Regions from separate parts of the Streptomyces sp. NPDC007157 genome, predicted to be linked through region 1. Evidence: riboswitches for the same ligand, from Rfam matches in the RefSeq annotation. Region 1 holds a riboswitch; each other region holds the start of a gene.

Region 1 (3,532 bases):
CCGTACGTCCGCCCCTCACGAGATCACGCACGAGTACCTCCGTATCCCCTTCGCCACCTCACATCGCGCCACGCGCGCGTGGCACACACGGAAGGACGAGTCCGCCCACGGACGTCCCTCGAACACCTTCCCCACCGGCACCACCCGTCCTTCATGAACCACGGACATGTCTCGACCGCCGGTCCGGGCGCACCCGCGACCGCCGGTCGGGCGGCGGCGTGGCCCCGGCGCGACGGGGGCGTGGGCACAGCCGGCGTCTCCCGCGACGGATGCCCCCGGGACAGCCGCGTCTCCCTCCGGACGGCAACCCTCGTACCCCAGCCGCCATGACAACGACGCGCGGTACGGCGGAGGTTCCGCCCTCACGGAGGACACGCGCGCGTGGACGGCCGCCCCGCCGCAGCCGGGTCGGCGAGCCGTCGGCCCCGCCCCCGACGCGACCGGAATCACGTACGGCCGTCGCGTTCGAACTCCTGGCGCGATCCGGGGTATTGGGCCGACCGGCTGCCTTCGAGGCACCCGGGCGGACAGAGCCGCCGAGTGTCGGCCTCCCCGGAACACCCGATCAGCGGCACGCGCGCGTACTCCGGTCCGCACGCGCCCGCGCGCACCCGGACCGTACGGAGTTCACGGGAGGGCGAGACCGGGCAGGAGGTCGAGACCGGAGACCGGAGGCTCACACGACCGGATGAACCAGATGAACCGGATGGACGGACCCGCCGCCGATCCTCACCCGGTCGCCCCCCGTGCACCCACGCCGAGCCGGAATTCCGCCTAATAAGGCAATTCGGACATTCTCCGGAATTGCCTGTGACGCGCGCCACTTCACTCGCCCCAATCGGGCCAATCCGCACGAATGGCCGCATGGGCCTTTTCCACTGATGCCCGGAAAAACGGATTCCGAGAATCCCTCTTGTCCGATTCGCCGTAATTGCCGTTTCGTGAAGTAGGTCACGTGGCCCTGAGTGCCACATAGGGGGTAAGGCGACCCTTTCTACCCTTTCCCCGCAGGCGAGTTGAGGCTTGGCAGTCGCAAAGGATCAAGTACCCCATACGACCCAGATCAAGGTCAATCGGTGTGTTGTGTGAATCAGGTACTTGTTCCGGACATGTGCTCTCGCATACGTTCCGGCTCGCCGGGCGGAACGCCGAATCCTGCCACCGCCCGTCGTGACCCATCTACGAGTCCATTCGCACGGCAGGAGCGGGGGAACCAGGTAAGTCGCCGGACCGGGCGACCGACGTCACCGACCGACGTCGTACCGGAACGGCTAGGGGTGAAGTCGCCTCGCCTCAGGGCGGTGCGGCCGGGCACTCCCCGGGCCCGAACCCGACAGCTCACCCCGCAGGCGACGGAGAGGAACCACGACATGTCTGCTGCCGTTCAGCACCGCCGTCCCCGCCGTAACCGCATCGTCCGCACGCTCGCCGTCGTCGGTACCGGCGCCGCCGTTCTCGCCCTGCCGCTCATCGGGGCGACCGCCGCCTCCGCCGCCACTTCCACCACCTCGACGGCCTCCACGACGCTCGCCGGGTACCCGAACAACCTCGACGGCTGGATCCGCGAGTCGCTCGCGATCATGGCCGAGAAGCACATCCCCGGCAGCTACAACGGCATCTACCGCAACGTGATGCGTGAGTCGTCCGGCAACCCGCAGGCCATCAACCTCTGGGACTCGAACGCGGCCGCCGGCATCCCGTCCAAGGGTCTGCTCCAGGTGATCGACCCGACGTTCAAGACCTACCACGTGGACGGCACGTCGTTCGACATCTACGACCCGGTCGCGAACATCACCGCCGCCTGCAACTACGCCGCCGCGCGGTACGGCTCGATGGACAACGTGCACGGCGCGTACTGACCGGCGCCGTCAGCCGAAGAGTCTTTCGAGGACGACTGCAAGGCCGTCGTCCTCGTTCGACAAGGTGATCTCGTCGGCCACCGCCTTGAGTTCGGGATGGGCGTTGGCCATGGCCACCCCGTAGGACGCCCAGTCGAACATGGGGATGTCGTTGGGCATGTCCCCGAAGGCGACGGCCTGTTCGGGGCCCAGCCCCAGGTGGCCGGCGGCCAGCGCCAGCCCGGTCGCCTTGGTCACCCCGCACGGCTGGAGCTCGACGGTCCCCGGCCCCGACATGGTGACCGTCGCCAGCGACCCCACCACCGCGCGCGCGGTCGCCGCCAACTCGTCGTCGGACAGGGTGTGGTGGCGCAACAGCACCTTACTGATGGGCGCGCACCACAGGTCGTCGCGCCGGTCGACGCGCAGCGCGGGCAGCGTGGGGTGGGGCATCAGATAGCCCGGCTCGATGAGCGTGAGCCCGTCCACGCCGTCCTGGTCGACCGCCGCGTACACCTGCCCGACCTCGGCCTCGATCTTGCCGAGGGCGGTCTCCGCCAGCTCCCGGTCCAGGGTGACCGACCACAGCAGCCGCTCCGCGCCGGCGTCGTACACCTGGGCGCCCTGGCCGCAGACCGCGAGTCCCGTGCAGCCGAGGTCGTCCAGGAGGGGGCGCACTCTCGGCGCCGGGCGGCCGGTCACCACGAGATGCCGGGCGCCGGCCCGGCCGGCCCGCGCGAGCGCGGCGAGCGACCGTTCCGAGAGGGTGTCGTCGGCGCGCAGCAGCGTGCCGTCCAGGTCGGTGGCGATCAGTGCGTACGGGGTGGGTGCGACCATGATCAGAGAATACGGACAGCACGCCCCTGAGACTCACTGTGCGTTTCGGCCTCAAGTGGCGCCCGCCGTCCCGGTGATGGGGCGTTGTCAGTGGGGCGCGTTACGTTGGCGGCGGGTTGACGGCACCGATCGGACGGGGGCGGGCGTGGTGACGGACGGACCGGGGGACTTCCGGGCGCATCTGCTGGAGGCGGCGACCGGGGTGCTGGAGCGGTTCCCGCGGGAGCCGCGGCCGGAGATCTACGCGCTGTCGTTCCGCATCTGGCGCGTCGAGGAGGACGACCGCAGACCGTACGTGGCGATCGGCTACAACACCGAGAGCCAGTACGAGGCCGAACGGAACCCGGCGGACCCGGGCGAGGCGCGCTGGAACTACGCGTGCTGGCTCCTCGACGGCTTCGAGATGCTCGGCAACTGTCCCGAGGACCCGGTCGGCGGCGCGTTGTACACCGAGGAGGTCCGGCGGCTCGGACTCTGGTTCGACGGGGACGGCGACGACCCCGAACTGGACGCGAAGCGCGACCTGTTGGGGTCGCACTTCGCCGACGCGTGCATACGGCTGGCGCGGGATCTGCACGCCGGCGGCCGCATCGAGAAGGTCCTCGGCCGGCCGCTGCCGGTGGTGGTCTTCGACATGTACTGCCCGGGCTGGGAGGTCGAGGCCACGGAGGCGGCCAATCCTCCCGAGCTGATCGAGGAGTTCCTGGCCTGGCAGCGGGCGGCCGAGCAGGCGTAGCCCCGGGGGCAGGGTGACGGCACGCCCCCTGGGGGCGGGTGACGGCCCGGCCTCGGGGGCGGGTGGCGGGCCGGCCGCGGGGGCGGGTGACGGGCCGGCCGCGGGGGCGGGTGACGGCCGT
Region 2 (3,532 bases), on a different contig from region 1:
GGTCAGTGTCGAGGTCAGGGCGTGGCTGCCGGTGGCCTGGGCGAGTGTCTCGTGGAACCAGCCGCCCAGGGAGCGCAGGTCCTCACTGCCGCCCCGGCGGGCCCGTTCCTGGCCCAGCCTGACCAGTCCGCGCAGCACCTTGAGGTGGGCCTCGGTACGGCGCTGGGCGGCCCGGGAGGCGCCGAGCGGCTCCAGGAGCAGGCGCATCTCCAGCAGGTCGGCGGCCTCCTGCTCGGTCGGTTCCGCGACGCACGCGCCCGCGTGCCGGCGCGTCACCACGAAGCCCTCGGCCTCCAGGGTGCGCAGGGCCTCGCGGACGGGGACGCGCGAGACGCCGTAGCGACGGGCCAGGAGTTCCTCGGTGAGCCGGCTGCCGCGCTCGTAGACACCCGCGACGATGTCGTCCCGGATCGCTGTGCATACCGAGTGCGCCGGAATACGCATGTCCGACCTCCGCCTTAATCCCCGTGAAACGCCGCCGAGTGGCGTCCGTTCCGTGACTCTATTGCAATGAGCGGGAATTTCCGAAGGCGGCCCTGAATCCATGCATATTTTTTGGACACCGGGGTCACGAAAACGACGAAAGCCCCGGCTCGGGGGCCGGGGCTTCTGGGCTCTCGCCATGCGACGTCACATGTTCGTCCCCGTGCTCGGGTCAGACGTGCACGCCGTGCTTGCGGAGATAGGCGACCGGGTCGACGTCCGAGCCGTACTCCGGGGTCGTGCGGGCCTCGAAGTGGAGGTGGGGGCCGGTCACGTTGCCGGTCGCGCCGGAGAGGCCGATCTGCAGGCCCGGGGTGACCTTCTGGCCCACCGAGACGCCGATCGACGAGAGGTGACCGTACTGGGTGTACATGCCGTCGGCCATCTTGATGACGATCTGGTTGCCGTAGGACCCGCCCCAGCCGGTGGAGACCACCGTGCCGGTGCCGACCGCGTGCACCACCGTGCCGGTGGCGGCGTGGAAGTCGATGCCGGTGTGGGCGCCGGAGGACCACAGGGAGCCGCCGGTCTTGTACCCGGTGGAGACGTACGAGTCGGAGATGGGCGCGACGAAGGCGTTGAGGCGCTTGCGCTCGGCCGCCCGCGCGGCGCGCGCCGCGGCCTCGCGCTCCTTCTTGGCCTTCTCCGCGGCCTTCTTGCGCGCGGCCTCCTCGGCCGCCTTGCGCTCGGCGGCGGCCGTCTGCGCGGCGGCCTGGGCGTCGATCTGGTCGGCGACCGAGTCGCTGACCGTGATCACCGGGGTGAGGCCGGTCTGCTCGACGGAGTTCTCCGCGGCGAGCGCCGGGGCGGCCGAGACGGTGCCGATGACACCCGTGGTGGTGAGGGCCGCGATGCCGGCGGCCTGCGCGGTGGTGCGCTTCACCCGGCCGGGGCGACGATGCTTCCCGGGGGCGCACATGAACGCCATGTAGAGGCTGGTCCTTTCCTTCCCTCTCGCCTACCGGGTTAGCTGACGGGTTCGGAGCAGGAAGGTCTCCTACGGGCCCCCTCGCGGCTCGCGCGGGCGCCCGATTCACCCCAGGGACGCATGGGTCCCCGGCTCCCCTGGCTCGCGCCGTACGGGGACTCGGCGATGACTGTCCGGTGCCGCGGGCGCGGCGCACTGCCTGACGGACAGTCCGGAAGAACCTACGAGGACGTCCTCGCGATGCTCAAACGGATCACGGCTTTTGTCGCGCATCCCACAGGGCAGACAGGCAACCTCCGCCCCAATTCGGACATTCGGCGGCCCTGGTGACCTGACAGTCACCAGGGCCGCCTCACGCGCGCGTGCCGCTCGTCGCGTTACTCCGCGGCGACGACCGTCACTTCGCCGATGCCGAGGGCCTCGACCGGCTCCTTGATCTGCGCCGCGTCGCCGACGAGGACGGTCACCAGGTGGTCGACCGGGAAGGCGTTCACGACGGCCGCGGTGGCCTCCACGGTGCCGGTGGCGGCCAGTTGCCGGTAGAGCGTGGCCTGGAAGTCGTCGGGCAGATACTGCTCGACCTGGTCGGCCAGGGTGCCGGCGACGGCCGCCGCCGTCTCGTACTTGAGCGGCGCCACGCCCACCAGGTTCTGCACGGCGACGTCGCGCTCGGCGTCCGTGAGGCCCCCGGAGGCGAGGGTGCGCAGCACCGTCCACAGGTCCTGGAGGGCCGGGCTGGTGTTCGGGGTGTCCACGGAGCCGCTGATGGCGAGCATCGCGGCGCCGCTGCCGTCGGGGGCGGACCGCAGGACCTGCCCGAAGGCGCGGACGCCGTAGGTGTAGCCCTTCTCCTCGCGCAGGACGCGGTCCAGACGGGAGGTGAGGGTGCCGCCCAGGCAGTAGGTGCCGAGCACCTGGGCGGGCCAGACGCGGTCGTGCCGGTCGGCGCCGACGCGGCCGATGAGCAGCTGCGTCTGGACGGCTCCGGGGCGGTCCACGATGACGACACGGCCGGTGTCGTCGGCGGAGACCGGGGGCACCGGCCGGGGCTGGGCGGTGGAGCCGCGCCAGGCGCCCAGGGTCTCGCCGAGCAGTTCGTCCAGGTCGATGCCGGTCAGGTCGCCGACGACGACCGCGGTGGCGGTGGCAGGGCGGACATGCCGGTCGTAGAACGCGCGTACGGCGGCCGCGTCGATCTTCTCGACGGTGTCCTCGGTGCCCTGGCGCGGTCGGGACATCCGCGCGGTCGACGGGAAGAGCTCCTTGTAGAGCTGCTTGGCGGCCCGGCGGCTGGGGTTGGCCAGCTCGTGCGGGATCTCGTCGAGGCGGTTGCGGACCAGCCGCTCGACCTCGCTGTCGGCGAAGGCGGGTGCCCTGAGCGCGTCGGAGAGCAGCCCGAGTCCCTTGGCCAGGCGGGAGGCCGGGACCTCCAGGCTGAGCCGGACACCGGGGTGGTCGGCGTGGGCGTCCAGGGTGGCGCCGGCCCGCTCCAGCTCGGCGGCGTACTCCTCGGCGGAGTGCTTGTCGGTGCCCTCGGAGAAGGCGCGCGCCATGATCGTGGCGACGCCGTCCAGGCCGGCCGGCTCGGCGTCCAGGGGCGCGTCCAGGAGCACCTCGACGGCGACCACCTGCTGGCCGGGGCGGTGGCAGCGCAGCACGGTGAGCCCGTTGTCCAGGGTGCCGCGCTCGGGGGCCGGGAAGGCCCAGGGCCGGGCGTCGCCCGGCTGGGGCTGCGGGTGGAAGTCCATGGTGGCGAGCTCGGTCACTTGGCCGTCTCCTCGTCGTGCTCGGCGGTGGCGGCCTCGACCGTGGCCTCGGCCTCGGGGTCCTCGGGTACGTCGGCGTCCGCGACCGCCTCCGGGGACTTGGGCTCGTAGACGAGCACCGCGCGGTTGTCCGGCCGCAGGCGGGCCTTGGCGACCTCCTGGACCTCTTCCGGGGACACCGCGAGGACGCGCTGGACGGCGGTCAGGGCGAGCTGCGGGTCACCGAACAGGACGGCGAACCGGCACAGTTCGTCCGCGCGGCCCGCGACGGTCCCCAGCCGGTCCAGCCACTCGCGCTCCAACTGGGCCTGGGCGCGCTCCATCTCCTCGGGCGTGGGGCCCTCCTCGGCGAACC
Region 3 (3,532 bases), on a different contig from region 1:
CCCCCCGGAAGGCGTAGATCGACTGGTCGGCGTCGCCCACCACGCACAGTTCGGCGGGCGGGAGGTCCTGCTCGCCCGGCGGTACGTCCTCCGCGTGCGCGCCGGTGCCGACCAGCTCGCGCACGAGCGCGTACTGGGCGTGGTTGGTGTCCTGGTACTCGTCCACCAGGACGTGCCGGAAGCGGCGGCGGTAGTGCTCGGCGACGTCCGGGAAGGCGCGCAGCAGGTTGACCGTCGTCATGATCAGGTCGTCGAAGTCGAGGGCGTTCGCCTCGCGCAGCCGCGACTGGTACATGGCGTAGGCCTGGGCGAGGGTCTTCTCGAAGCCGTCGCTCGCCCGGGCGGCGAAGTCCTCCTCGTCGACCAGCTCGTTCTTGAGGTTGCTGACCTGGGCACTGAAGGACTTCGGCGGGAAGCGCTTGGGGTCGAGGTCCAGGTCCCGGCAGACCAGCGCCATCAGGCGCTTGGAGTCAGCCGCGTCGTAGATCGAGAAGGAGGAGGTGAAGCCGAGCTTCTTGCTCTCCCTGCGCAGGATCCGCACGCACGCGCTGTGGAAGGTCATCACCCACATCGCGTTCGCGCGCGGGCCGACGAGGTGCTCGACGCGCTCCTTCATCTCGCCCGCGGCCTTGTTGGTGAAGGTGATCGCGAGGATCTGCCCCGGGTGCACCTGGCGCGCGCCGAGCAGGTGGGCGATGCGGTGGGTGAGCACGCGCGTCTTGCCGGAACCGGCGCCGGCCACGATCAGCAGCGGGGAGCCTGCGTGCACGACCGCCGCGCGCTGGTTCTCGTTCAGCCCCTCCAGGAGGGCGGCCGGGTCCAGGGCCGGGCGGGCGGCGCCGTCGCGGTAGTAGGCGTCCCGGTCCGGGGGCGCGTCGAACTGCCCGCCGAACAGATCGTCCGGAACCGGTTCCGGTACGTGCTCGTCCTCGGGCGGCGGCGGGGGTTCCTCCTCGTGGCCGCGCGGGGACTGGAGGCTCGCCAGGAAGCTGTCGTCAAAGAGGCTGCTCATCGCTCTCCGAGTCTAGGGCGCCCCACCGACAACCGGTCCCCACCCCGGAAACTCACCCCGGTCACCCGCCAGAATCGGCCCCTCACGGTCAGCGATCACACGCCGTGAGCACGGGCCGGCCCGTCAGCGGAGAGCACGGACCACCCGCCCGCACCGGACAAGTCACCGCATACCCTCCCCGATCAACCGATCCGGCCGATCCGCAACACCAAGGTCACGAAAATGTATCGGGCATATCGCACATCAAACTTCACACGGAGCACACGAGTTGGCTAGCGTGCCGAGCAGGCCGTACGACCCCCACCGGCGAACGTCGCCGGGCCGCACGGCCTCCGCCGAGTCCAGGGTGCCGCCGCGTACCCGGAGCCGGGGACCCACACCGAACCTTGGGGTGAATCGGTCCCGACTTCCCACCGGGGAACGGACCGTAGGGCAACCCTTCCGAACCACCCGCCCGAACCCGACAGCTAACTCGGTAGGCGGAGCATGGAAGGAGTCGCCCCCGTTGGCGTCGCACCGCAAGTCGCGTCCGTCCGCAACGCGCGTAGCAGGCATACGCACCCCCGCCCTGGCCACCGCCGCCCTCACCTCCGTGGCGCTGCTCTCCCAGACGGCCAACGCCGCGCCCTCCGAGGACGGCAAGCCCAGCCTGGAGGAGGTCGAGAAGAAGGTCGACGCCCTCTACCGGCAGGCCGAGTCGGCGACCGAGAAGTACAACGCGGCCAAGGAGAAGACCGGAAAGCAGCGCAAGCAGGCCGACACCCTGCTCGACGACGTCGCCGAGCGCACGGACCGGCTCAACAAGGCGCGTGAGGAACTGGGTTCCTTCGCCGCGGCCCAGTACCGCACCGGGACCGGCGCACCCGACACGGCGACGTTCCTGCTCGCGGACAGTCCGCAGGACTACTTCGACCAGACGCAGCTGATGAGCCGGCTGACCTCGCGCCAGAAGGACGCGGTCGACGACTACGCCACACAGCAGTCCGCGACCATGGCGAAGCGGCAGGAGGCCGCCAAGAGCCTGGAGACGCTCACCGAGACCCAGGACGACCTCAAGACCGCCAAGACCACCGTTCAGACGAAGCTGGCCTCCGCGCGGGAGCTGCTGTCGCAGCTGACGGCCCAGGAGAAGGCGCGGCTGGCGGAGATCGAGAAGCAGCAGCAGGCGGCAGCGGCACGCAAGGCGGCGGAGCTCGCGAAACAGCAGGCGGCGGCCGCGAAGGATGCTTCGTCGTCATCGACGTCGACCTCCAGCGGCTCCTCTTCGTCCTCTTCTTCCTCCTCGTCCGACTCCGCCTACGGGACGAAGGCGGCCAAGGCGATCGCCTTCGCCCGTGCGCAGGTCGGTAAGCCGTACGTCTGGGGCGCCACCGGCCCCGGCTCCTACGACTGCTCCGGCCTCTCCCAGGCCGCCTGGAAGGCCGCGGGCGTCTCCCTGCCGCGCACCACGTACGACCAGGTGAACGCCGGCACCACCGTCTCCCTCGCCGACGCCCAGCCCGGCGACCTGGTCTTCTTCTACGACGACGTCAGCCACGTCGGCGTCTACATCGGCAACGGCATGATGATCCACGCCCCGAAGCCCGGCGCGTACGTCCGGGAGGAGTCGATCTACTACGGCGGCGAGTCGATCATCCACAGCGTGGTGCGACCGGCCTGAAAGGCGCCTGCGACCGGCTCAAGAGGCGCGGGCACGCGCACGCGCGCATTTCGTGGGGCTGCATCTGGCGGGGGCTGGTGCTGTACGGGTTCGCCGTGGCCCGTTTCGAGTGGCGGCAGGTGATCGCGGGGGCAGGCGACCACTGGGTCGCGGGCGGCGCGCCCGCGATCTCCGCGCTGGCCGGGGCAAGGCTGCTGGCCGCCGACAGCGCCCGGCTGTACCTGTGGAACGACGACGACCGGGGCGTTCTGCGCACGGTGACGGTGGCGCTGCTCGTCCTGGCCCTGGCCTGGTACGTCGTACTGCTGGCCGCCGAGGTGGCGCGACCCCGGCCGCGTTACGACGTACGCCGCTGGGCGACGGTGTTCACGATGGGGTTGACGGCCGCGGCGATGCTGTCGGTCGCGACCGCCGTCGGCGTCCCGTGGCTGAGATGGCCGGGGCGGGTCCTGGCGTGGGTCGCGGTGGCGGCCTGGCCGGCGGTGACCGCCGGCGCGGTGACGGCCGCCCGCGCCGCCCTCAGGAGGGCTTCCTGAGGGTCACGTCCACAGCACGGCGATGAAGATGTTCACCATGGTCAGCAGGCCCACCAGGCCGAAGGCACCCTTCTCCACCTTCTCGTCGTCCCGCTTCACGTAGACGAGCCCGAGGATCACGATCAGCAGCGCGAGCTTCACGCCGATCTTGACGGTGTTGACGTGGTGGTCGTCGGCCTCGTTGAGGCCGACCAGGATCACGCCGGTCGCGAGCATGGTGAACGCGCCGTGCAGCATCCCGGGGACGAAGCGGGCCGTGCCCTGGCCCATCGCCTTCATCTGGGTGAGGAAACCGCCGAGGAGCGCGGCGATGCCGATGATGTG
Region 4 (3,532 bases), on a different contig from region 1:
CCTCGTAGTACTCGGTCATCTCGGCGGCCGAGCGGGACTTGCCCTCGAACTCGTACTTGCCGTCCTTGTAGAACTCGGACGCGGCGACGTCGAGCGCGAGCGCGATCTGCTCGCCGGGGACGTAGCCGGCCTGCTTGATCGCCTCGAGGATGAGGTCGAGCGCGGCGCGGTTGGACTCCAGGTTCGGGGCGAAGCCGCCCTCGTCGCCGAGGCCGGTGGACAGGCCCTTGTTCTTCAGGACCTTCTTCAGGGTGTGGTAGACCTCGGCACCCCAGCGCAGCGCCTCGGAGAAGGACTCCGCGCCGATCGGGGCGATCATGAACTCCTGGATGTCCACGTTGGAGTCCGCGTGCGAGCCGCCGTTGAGGATGTTCATCATCGGCACCGGCAGCAGGTGCGCGTTGGGGCCGCCCAGGTAGCGGAACAGCGGCAGGTCGCTGGCCTCGGAGGCGGCGTGGGCGACGGCGAGGGAGACGCCGAGGATGGCGTTGGCGCCGAGCGAGCCCTTGTTGTCGGTGGCGTCCAGGTCGAACATCGCCTGGTCGATCAGGCGCTGCTCGGTGGCGTCGTAGCCGACCAGCTCCGGGCCGATCTGCTCGATCACGGCGAGGACGGCCTTCTCGACACCCTTGCCGAGGTAGCGGTTGGGGTCGCCGTCACGGAGCTCGATGGCCTCGAAGGCGCCGGTGGAGGCGCCGGAGGGGACGGCGGCACGACCCGTGCTGCCGTCGTCGAGGCCGACCTCGACCTCGACCGTGGGGTTGCCTCGGGAGTCCAGGATTTCCCGGGCTACGACGACGTCGATGGACGGCACGAGCATCTCCTTCTTGGGATCTGACGCTGGTTGTGCGGGCGCACGCGGGCCTTGTCGGCCCTTGCTCAGCCTTGCGACTAGAGCCTAACCGCCCCGGGCCCGTCAATCGGTCGACCGACCGGCCCGTGGACACACAGACGGTACTCATTGTTCATGTGCGGAACAAAGGGGGGTCCGATGAAGAACGGAAGAAGAGCGGGTCAAGAAGAAGACCGCGGGAGGATCGCGAGACGACCACGAGAGGACGGCGCGAGGACCGCGAGAGGACGGCGCGAGGGCGGCGCGAGGGCGGCAAAGAGAAACCCCGCCCCGGTGCGTACGGGGGAGAACGCACCGGGGCGGGGGCTCGTGGGGGACGGGGGTGACCCTCACGTGGTCTCCACTATGGGGACCACGGCTGTGCGGGCGCTGTGGTTCAGCTGGCGCCCTCGTATTGCTTCGGCTTGCTTCGGCTCGCTTCGGGCGCCCTACTTCAGGTGCAGCTGCTGGCCCGGGTAGATGAAGTCGGCGTCGTCGACGATGTCCTTGTTCAGCTTGAACAGCGCCTGCCAGCCGCCCTTGACCTGGTGCTTCTCGGCGATGGAGCTGAGCGTGTCGCCCTTGACGACCTTGTACTCGCCATCACCCTTCTTGACCTTCTTGCCGGTCGGGGTGGTGACGGTCTTCTTGGCGGCCGGACGCTCGGCGGAGCGGGAGGCGGCCTGAGTGTCGGTCGTACGGCTGCTCGTGCCGCTGTTCGCGGAGCTGGAGCCGGAGGAGGAAGAGGAGGAGCTGGTGCTGCTGCCGGTGTAGGTGGCGCCGGACAGGCCCGTGCCGCAGACCGGCCAGGCGCCCTTGCCCTGCGCGGCGAGGACCTTCTCGGCGGTCTCGATCTGCTGCGCCTTGGTGGCCTGGTTGGCCTGTGCGGCGTACTGCGTACCGCCGTACGCGGCCCAGGTGGAGGCGGAGAACTGCAGACCGCCGTAGTAACCGTTGCCGGTGTTGATGGCCCAGTTGCCGCCGGACTCGCACTGGGCGACGGTGTCCCACTCGGAGGCGGTGGCGGCGGAGGCGGTGCCGGAGGCCATCAGCGGAGCGGCGATGGCGACACCGGTGACGCCGGCGAGCGCGGCGGCGCGGGTGGCCCTGGACGGACGACGGTGCTTGCCCTTGCCGGAAAACAGCATGAAGGATCCCCTCACCGACGCCTGCGAGGTGAGCTGTCGGGTTCGGGCCGGTTGAGTTGCCCGGCCGCACACCTCACGGTGCGCGGCTTCACCCCGAGCCGGACACGGCAGTCTCAACTACCGGTCCCGGCACTTACCTTGGGTCCCCCGCTCCTGCCTACGGCGCTTGACGCGACGACTGTTCCCGGGCAGCCGCTGGCAGGACTCGGCGTTGCGACGGCCGGGGCTCGTGGTGACGAGCGGCCTTGACCGTAAACAGGCGATCAGGTGAATTTCAAAGATGATCAGGGCTTCTGAGACTCATCCCACACTTTCACCAAACCGGACATTTAACTTCGAAGTAGGGCGGTCCGAAGTGCCAACTCCCGCTACTTTTCGACCGTTTCGCTGCTGAGTTTCAGGGTCTGACCGGGGGCGATGTCGTTCGGGTCGGCGCCGATGTCCGCCTTGTTCGCGGCATAGAGCGCACGCCATCCGCCGTCGAGGTCAAGGGAGTCGGCGATGGAGGCGAGAGTGTCGCCGTCCCGGACGGTGTAGGTGCCGGCGTCCCGGGAGGCGTGACGGCCGGAAGAAGTCACACTCTGACCGTTTGTCACGCTTTCGTCCGCCGAGCCGCCACGATGCTTGCCGCCGCTACCGACGGCCCCCGTGTCGACCAGATCCCAAGAGCTGCCCGTCTGCCATGAATTGTCCGACTCATCGGCTTCGGGCACGACGGGGCTCTCGCTCGCCTTCGAGGCGCTGGACCCCTTAGATCCCGACTTGTCCACCTTCGTGGAGTCGGCAGGGGCGCCCTTGCCGGAGTCGCCACTCGCACTCGGGGACGGGGTGGCGGAGTCGGAGTCCGTGACACCCGAGGAATCCGACGAGGAGTCGGACGAGCCGGAATCCGATGAACCGGATGAATCCGAAGAACCAGATGAAGAGGATGAATCCGACAACCCGGAGGACGAGTCGGAGGAGCCGGACGTGTCGCCCGATCCGTCGAGGCCCGTGTCGACGTTCACCGAGGCGTCGTCCGAGGAGAGCCCGGCGATCAGGGCACAGGTCCGCCAGGGCTTGGTGCCCTGGTCCGCGAGGATCCTCTCGGCGACGGAGATCTGCTGCGAACGGCTCGCCTGGTCCGGCGTGGCGGCGTACTCCTGGCCGCCGTACTCGTCCCAGTCGTCCTGGGACATCTGCAGACCGCCGTAGTAGCCGGTGCCGGCGTCCATGCTCCAGGAGCCGCCGCTCTCGCACTCGGCCACCCTGTCCCAGGTGCTGCCGTCGGCCGCGTTGGCGCTCGCCGCACCCAGGAGTGGGATGGCGATGGCCGAGCCGGTCACGCCGGCCGCGACGAGGAGAGCCGGAGCCTGACGGGGGCGACGGTGACGACCGTTCCCGGAGAGCATGCGGAAACCTTTCGAGCGACAGCGGTGACCGGCGCGACGGGTCCCGCCGGGGCGCCGCACTGATGGGTGAACGTATAGGCAGACGATCACTTGTCACAAGTTAATGCCGCGTAGATCACGTGAAGATCACAGAGTTGAACGCTGGTCATCTTCACGGGTGG

The links. A riboswitch is a leader RNA that binds a small molecule or an ion and turns the genes downstream of it on or off. The one in region 1 is predicted to bind cyclic di-AMP.
Region 2: linked by a shared signal. The riboswitch ahead of ABZ642_RS26065 (M23 family metallopeptidase) and the one ahead of ABZ642_RS27660 (transglycosylase SLT domain-containing protein) in region 1 are both predicted to bind cyclic di-AMP.
Region 3: linked by a shared signal. The riboswitch ahead of ABZ642_RS24145 (NlpC/P60 family protein) and the one ahead of ABZ642_RS27660 (transglycosylase SLT domain-containing protein) in region 1 are both predicted to bind cyclic di-AMP.
Region 4: linked by a shared signal. The riboswitch ahead of ABZ642_RS31505 (transglycosylase family protein) and the one ahead of ABZ642_RS27660 (transglycosylase SLT domain-containing protein) in region 1 are both predicted to bind cyclic di-AMP.

Annotation. Positions count from the first base shown of each region.
Region 1 is NZ_JBEYFE010000016.1:169,879-173,410, reverse strand. Features, by position in the region: cyclic di-AMP (ydaO/yuaA leader) riboswitch at 1,175-1,365, shown strand; gene ABZ642_RS27660 (transglycosylase SLT domain-containing protein) at 1,371-1,859, shown strand; gene ABZ642_RS27655 (HAD family hydrolase) at 1,869-2,675, opposite strand; gene ABZ642_RS27650 (hypothetical protein) at 2,821-3,411, shown strand.
Region 2 is NZ_JBEYFE010000015.1:47,392-50,923, reverse strand. Features, by position in the region: gene ABZ642_RS26070 (GntR family transcriptional regulator) at 1-444, opposite strand, end outside; gene ABZ642_RS26065 (M23 family metallopeptidase) at 656-1,411, opposite strand; cyclic di-AMP (ydaO/yuaA leader) riboswitch at 1,424-1,586, opposite strand; gene ABZ642_RS26060 (pitrilysin family protein) at 1,789-3,177, opposite strand; gene ABZ642_RS26055 (pitrilysin family protein) at 3,174-3,532, opposite strand, start outside.
Region 3 is NZ_JBEYFE010000013.1:148,642-152,173, reverse strand. Features, by position in the region: gene pcrA (DNA helicase PcrA) at 1-1,012, opposite strand, end outside; cyclic di-AMP (ydaO/yuaA leader) riboswitch at 1,336-1,509, shown strand; gene ABZ642_RS24145 (NlpC/P60 family protein) at 1,518-2,672, shown strand; partial or broken gene ABZ642_RS24140 (hypothetical protein) at 2,738-3,208, shown strand; gene ABZ642_RS24135 (hypothetical protein) at 3,212-3,532, opposite strand, start outside.
Region 4 is NZ_JBEYFE010000020.1:132,439-135,970, reverse strand. Features, by position in the region: gene eno (phosphopyruvate hydratase) at 1-820, opposite strand, end outside; gene ABZ642_RS31505 (transglycosylase family protein) at 1,282-1,980, opposite strand; cyclic di-AMP (ydaO/yuaA leader) riboswitch at 1,984-2,155, opposite strand; gene ABZ642_RS31500 (transglycosylase family protein) at 2,349-3,371, opposite strand.